Regions from separate parts of the Fictibacillus sp. B-59209 genome, predicted to be linked through region 2. Evidence: riboswitches for the same ligand, from Rfam matches in the RefSeq annotation. Region 2 holds a riboswitch; each other region holds the start of a gene.
What was found. A riboswitch is a leader RNA that binds a small molecule or an ion and turns the genes downstream of it on or off. The one in region 2 is predicted to bind cobalamin.
Positions count from the first base shown of each region.

Region 1: linked by a shared signal. The riboswitch ahead of P4361_RS05230 (ABC transporter substrate-binding protein) and the one ahead of metE (5-methyltetrahydropteroyltriglutamate--homocysteine S-methyltransferase) in region 2 are both predicted to bind cobalamin.
Region 3: linked by a shared signal. The riboswitch ahead of P4361_RS15775 (ribonucleoside-diphosphate reductase subunit alpha) and the one ahead of metE (5-methyltetrahydropteroyltriglutamate--homocysteine S-methyltransferase) in region 2 are both predicted to bind cobalamin.

Region 1 covers NZ_JARMMC010000007.1:54,253-56,521, reverse strand. Annotated here, with positions in the region: gene P4361_RS05235 (FecCD family ABC transporter permease) at 1-244, opposite strand, end outside; gene P4361_RS05230 (ABC transporter substrate-binding protein) at 207-1,166, opposite strand; cobalamin riboswitch at 1,293-1,483, opposite strand; gene P4361_RS05225 (GNAT family N-acetyltransferase) at 1,520-2,086, opposite strand; gene P4361_RS05220 (nuclease-related domain-containing protein) at 2,156-2,269, opposite strand, start outside.
Region 2 covers NZ_JARMMC010000008.1:251,845-254,113, forward strand. Annotated here, with positions in the region: gene metE (5-methyltetrahydropteroyltriglutamate--homocysteine S-methyltransferase) at 1-893, opposite strand, end outside; cobalamin riboswitch at 1,051-1,243, opposite strand; gene P4361_RS06655 (CHASE3 domain-containing protein) at 1,413-2,269, shown strand, end outside.
Region 3 covers NZ_JARMMC010000018.1:575,114-577,382, forward strand. Annotated here, with positions in the region: gene P4361_RS15775 (ribonucleoside-diphosphate reductase subunit alpha) at 1-1,435, opposite strand, end outside; cobalamin riboswitch at 1,607-1,808, opposite strand; gene P4361_RS15780 (CBS domain-containing protein) at 1,859-2,269, opposite strand, start outside.

The sequences.
Region 1 (2,269 bases), on a different contig from region 2:
TAGCGAGCACGACTCGCGGAAAGCGGATCTCCATGACGATATTAACAATCGAAGAATCAATGGATGCTGGTACGGGATAGTGGAAAAGCTTCGCTCCTAAAATCTGCACCACATGAAAAAGGGGGATAGGTATAGAACCTACCGATATCCCCAAGGCAACAGCTAAGCCCAACAGCAGAAACACTGCTGTATATGAAACGATGATTTTACTTTTTGTATACTTCCGGATAGATGGCTTTTGCAAGCTCCTCCACTCCTTCAATCAATCGCGGTCCCGGACGTGTCACCTTATCAGAGTGCACATCATAAATTTCTTTGTTTTTTACCGCAGGAACGTCCTTCCAGGCTTTACGGGCCATAATCTGTTCCACCGGCTTTTTGGAGTAATAGCCGTACGTTGTGACGATCGCGTCCGGTTTGTATTTGACAGGCTGCTCTTCAGATACCTTCGCCCATCCCTTCAATTCCCCTGCCGCATTTTTGGCATGAATGGCGTTCAGCATTTCATCAATGAATGTACCCTTGCCGGCAGTAAAAATCTCCGGAGCTGGAGCAACCTCAACCCAAACTTTTTTTTCTTTCTTTACTTGTTTTGCTTTTTCCTTGATCGCTGACAGATCATCCTTCATGGATTTTACAATCTTGTCACCTTGTTTTTGAGTGCCCGTTGCTTTAGCGATCATGTCGATGGACTTGTATGTATCCGTAAAGTTCTGCGCATCATTGATCACAACTACTTTGATGCCGGCATTCTTAAGCTGATCAATTCCCTGCTTGGAAGTATGCGCACTGGAGGCATGAGCAAGGACGAGATCAGGCTTTAAGCCAACAATCTTTTCCACGTTAAAATCCAATCCGCCGATTTTAGGCTTTTTCACAGCTGCTTCTGGATAGTTGTCAAAGTCAGAAACGCCGACAATTTCTTTATCCAAGCCAAGTGCAAATGCGACCTCTGTATTACTCGGTATGAGCGAGACGATTTTTTTGGGTTTCTTATCAATTTTTACATTCTCGTTCGCCGCATCTTTTATCGTTACGGGAAATTCACTCTTTACCTGATTGGCACCGTTTTCCTTTTTGTCTGTTGACTGATTTCCAGCCGAACAACCGGCAATGATGGCGATTACGAGTATCAGCATCATCGCAATTTGTGTAAACTTCTTCAATTCCTTCACGCTCCTGTATGTATCATTTAGCTGGGATTGTGCAAAACAAAAAAAGCCCTCCCTTCGGAGAGCGAATCAACAGTTAATCAATAAATGATTACAATTGCTTCACCTTTTCCTCGAAGGTTCGCACAGGCAATTAAGGCAGGTCTCCTGACTCTCGATCAACAATCTTCTTTTCCTTCCCATCCTTTGACAGAACAGTGGAAACATAAGAAGATTTCCCGATTACAGTGGCGGGACCGTGCTGGACTTGAACCAGCTTCCCTTTTAACGTTTTATTTGAAATAAAACGGACCTTAACCGCATATTCAGCTATATCCATTATACCTCTTACCGGCAAAATGAAAAGTTTAATTTATGTTCAATGATGCCCGGGACTTCGGGCTGACTTCCAGCCAGTCGCTCTTGAGCAGGCCCATAACATGTATATCAAAATACTGATCTTTGTCAAAGTAGGCTTGCCTTCTGACGCCTTCCTTTTGAAACCCCAGGGATTTCAGGAGCTTCAGGCTTTTTGTGTTATATTCGTAGACCTCAGCATCAATCCTGTAGGTCTCATGCTGAAACAGGTGCTGAAAGATGCCTGCAAGTGCTTCCCCCATGTATCCTTTTCCTTGTTCGGCACCGAGTCCGAACCGAAGCCAGCCATAACGCTGCGAGCTTCCCATCCAGTTGAAACGGACGTACCCAACAGGCTGCGAGCTCCTCTTTTCGATGATCATCAAGTAAGATTCGTTCAGCTGGCTTAAGCTTTTCTCAATATCCTGCCTTTGATTGCCTTCATTAATTATGGTCATAGAACCAGTAGACATTTTCCGAAAGAGAGGGCCGCTTTTCCATTGTGCGATGACAGAGGCATCACTCACCGTAATTTCCCTGATCTTCAGTCTTTCAAATTCAAGCTTCATTTTCGGCATGTTCCAAGCCTCCCCGTTTGTACCGAGTATGAAATGATTTATTTTATCATAATATGCAGCTCCTCAAATTTAAAGATGATATCTCCTGTCTTTATAGGTTCCCGTGTGAGGGAGGTTTAGAGATTTGAGGATTTTCGCTGAAATAGAGGGAGAAGTCAATCCTAAAAATCCCCTGAGGTCTCG
Region 2 (2,269 bases):
TTTTGGCTCAAATTAGCACGCCATATATTTCTGCCGTCAAGTATGCCTGCACCCAGCACTTTATCCTCTGGGAACCCATGCAGACGCATCTCATCCAGTGTTTTTTCGCCATGGACAAAATCCAGTCCGATCCCCTGGACAGGAAACTGAATGATTTCTTTGTAATGCTCTGCGCTCTCAAAGTACGTCTGCAGCATAATATTAAGACCGGAAGCGGTTTTATGGAACTGTTCATAGATTTTCTTGGATGCTGATAGTTCTTCTTCGGATAGGGAAGTAACGAGAATGGGCTCGTCGATTTGAATCCATTGGGCGCCCGCCTGTTCCAGTTCCTGAAGAATTCGGCAGTATAACGGGACAAGTTGGGAAAGCAGCGTGTCTTCCTGTTCGGGAAGGTATCCTTTTGCACATTTTATAAAAGTAACAGGCCCGACAATAACCGGTTTTCCTTCAATCCCAAGCTTCTCCTTTGCTTCCTTGTAAGCGGTAAGAGGCCTGTTTTCCACTAACCTCGGCGCACGGTCTTCCCATTCCGGCACGATATAATGGTAGTTTGTGTTAAACCATTTGGTCATTTCACACGCGACGGCTTCTTGTTTTCCTCTTGCCATGCCAAAGTAAAGGGAGAGAGGATTTTCCACTGCTTCAAATCTTTTTGGCACCAGCCCGAACATCACTGACATATCGAGCATGTGATCATAAAGTGTAAAATCATTGACTGGAATAATATCTATGCCCATGTCTTTTTGCTTTTGCAGATTTGCAAGCCTGATCTGTTCCATCTGCTGCAGAAAACTGGCTTCCGTCAGTTCTCCTTTCCAAAATGCTTCCAGTGCTCTTTTCCACTCCCGATTGCTGCCGATACGGGGATATCCCAAGTTGCTCGTTTTCATGTGTTATCTCTCCATTCTTTTAGATACTAAATATGCAATAAAAACAAAAAAGCATTCCCAACGCCAGTTACAGAACGTTAGAAATGCCTAAAAAAGGGTAGAGTAAACCCCATTGTATGCAAGAATCTAACACCTCCCTATCTCCCGTAGGTTAAAACAGTGTTGTTGAAACAAGGCAGGTCTCCTGACTCAAGGGTTATATACCGAGCTGCATCCCTTCCCAGCCTGCCGGCCAGTGGGCATTATGAGCTCGTTTCCTTTTACAGTGGCGGGACCGTGCCGGATTTTCACCGGGCTTCCCTTTTCATCCTTTGCATTTGTGCAATGGAACCTTGTCTCCACTATTATGTAATTTGATTTTGAAAATTTAGACAAGCCTATCATATCTAAAATAGGAAGTCAACGCATCAAAAGCAGAGAGAAGATGTGGAAATACTTTACTTCCAGCTATCTATATAGGTAAATGTTGTTTATAATAAAGGTGGATAACTATGAAAATAATAAAGGCAGGATGATAGAATGATAGGGAGAAACAGATTTGGAATCCGCGCAAAAATTTTTGCCGGATATCTAGTGATTATTCTTTGTCTGATCGTATCAATAGTAGTAGTAAATAATCAGATTGCCTCTATGCAAAAAGAGCGGAATTTTATTATTAATCATGACATAGAAATTCATTCGCTGACAAACGAGATTGAAAAGCAGGTTCTCGATATGGAAAACGGGCAGCGCGGTTTTATTATTACCGGGGATGAGAGCTATCTTAAACCCTTTAACCTGGCAGTGAACAGTTTGGAAAACGATTATAAAAAGCTCTATGGGCTGATTGCCGATAATCCAGCACAGCAAAATAGGCTCGAGGAAATTAATAAATCCATTCACAATTGGCTCCAGAAAACAGGAAATCCGTCCATTCAGCTGAAGAAGGAAAACAAGGATGGAGAAGTTCTCTCTCTTATTAAAAAAGATGTAGGCAGCCAAAGTGTAGAACAGATCCGCAGCCAGTTTGACACGTTCAGAACCACTGAAAAAGGCTTGACGAAAGAACGGGCGGACAGGCTTGACGAGCAGAACAAATTCCTGAAAACAGGGCTCTTTTCTTTATTGGTTATTGTTGTGGCTGTTTCATCACTTATTGCGTCTTTTGTTTCAGGCTCGATCATTAATACCATTAAGGCTGTTGTAAGTTCCATTACGGCTATGTCATCTAACGGTGACGTTACCCAGCGCATACATGTAAAAACGAAAGATGAAATCAAAGACCTGGCTGAAGCGACCAATGAACTGCTTGATAAAGTTGAGCAGAGGGAATGGCTGCAGTCCAGCACGAATCAGGTAGTCGAAAGATATCAGGGAACATCTACGATTAAAGTGCT
Region 3 (2,269 bases), on a different contig from region 2:
GCGAAATAGAGCTTAAGTTGCAAGTCACATAATCTCCAGGTTTCTTTGTGATCAAGATTTTACCGTCCTGTGTTACTTCCTCTTCGACTGTAGTCGCTGATCCGTTCTGGGCAATTTCCGTGCAAAGATTGCTGCAGTAGACCATTCCGGCATGCTTATTCGGGTTAGCCCGATTAACCGTGTCCCGGTAAAACATATACGGCACTCCCGTTTCCAGCTGGCTTTTCATGATTCTTTTAAAAATTTCAATGGCTGGTACAACGTCATAGCCTCCTGAACCTTTTTCACCCAAAAGCCCTTGTTCGGCTGCGGCAACGCACTCATCATATTTATCGCGGAAACTGCCTTTGCCGGGTTCTTCATCAAAAAAATCATCCAGTTCATAGCCCATCACTTTTTTTACCGTATAAGGATCAAACAGATACCAGTCTTCTCTAGACTCTGCCTTTTCCATAAATAAATCCGGAATGCAGAGGCCCAAAAACAGATCATGAACCCGCTGCCGTTCGTCACCATTATTTAGCTTGGCGTCAAGAAAAGAAAAAAGATCTTTGCCGAACACATTGTAGTAGATGGCGATAGCTCCCTTTCTCTGTCCAAGCTGATCGACACTGACCGCTGTCTGGTTCAACAGCTTCGCCCATGGAATAATGCCCGATGAATTGCCCTTGAATCCTCTTATTTCTGAACCAAGGCTTCTGATCTTGCCAAGGTAAACGGAGATCCCGCCTCCGCCTTTCGAGAGCGTTGCTGCATCTGTTGTAGAATCATAGATTCCTCGAAGGCTGTCATCCATCGTATCGATGAAGCAGCTTGACAGCTGGCCATAGCTTTTACCCGCATTGGCAAGTGTAGGAGTTGCCACGGTCATATACAGGTTCGACATTGCCCAGTAGGCTTCTTTAATCAGCTCCATGCGGCGGTCTGAAGGTTCGTTGGACATCAAGGACATCGCGATGATCATAAAACGTTCCTGAGGCAATTCAAACACTTTGCCTTCATGCGATTTGGCAAGATAACGGTCAGCCAATGTACGAAGTCCTATATATGTAAAAAGTTCATCCCTTTGAGGGACAATCATCGCTTCAAGCTCATCTATTTCTTCTGGTGAATAGCTGCTTAACAGGTTCTTATCATAGATTCCTTTGTCTGTCAGTGTACGAATTAATCCATAGAAGTGGCCATATCCATGAACTCCTTGGCTCCCCCTGTTTTTTACTGCATCCGAGTAGATTTTTTTAAGATGCATTCTTCCTGCGACGAAGGTCCAATCCGGCTCATGCATTGAAATTCTTTCAAGTGCATGCAAAATAGCCATATTCATCGCTTCTGTTTGAGAACTGCTTTTATCAGCATAATAGCCTACCTGTTCTGTATACTCTTCCTTTTTATCAAGCTGGGGAAAGCCCAATAGAATTTCATCCAGCCAATTCATAACAAGATGATCTGTTCCGCCTGCTATAACCAAAGTCAAATCTCCTCCTCTAAAAATCCGCAAAATAAAAAGGCCCATCCAGTGGATGAGCCTAAAAAAACGACACGAGTTATATGAATCAAAAATAGCAGTAAAGTGTGCCGTTTTTGCTTCTCAATCCCCGAAGAATCAAAATCGTGAAACAAAAAGGCAGGTCTACTGGCTAATGCTTCCTCCTACTCTGAGCCTTCCCATGTAAAAGCCACACAATCGTGCGCGTTTCTTACACAGTGGATTCTCATTTCGTCCACATGACAGTTGCGGGGACAGCTCCGGATTGTTTTACCGGATTCCCTATTAAGTCTTACAAGACACCTCTTGTTTCAAATACTATATTTAGTTTAATACATTTACTTTCACACTAAATATAGTATTTGTCAACACCTAGTTTTCATTTATTTTGTTATTCCATATTGTATTTGCGCAGTACTTAATGATGTCCCGGCGGCGGATAATCCCAATAAAATGCCCGTCGTCGTCAGTCACCGGAATAAAGTTCTGGTCAGTTGCCAACGTAATTAAATCTTCCATATTTGAATTGATTGATACTGAGATATTGTTCACACGCTGTGGAACATCCTTCAGTTTTGTTTTCACCACATCGTAGAAGCCAAGGTCGAACGCTTCTTTCAATTTCCAAAGCAGATCCCCTTCTGTGAGCGTACCGACATACTGCCCTTCCTCTGAAACAAGGGGAACAGATGTATATTTGTGATAAGAAAGCTTCTCCAATGCCTGCCTGATGGTCGATTCAGGATTCAAATATTTAACCTCTTCTTTAGGCAATAGATAAAA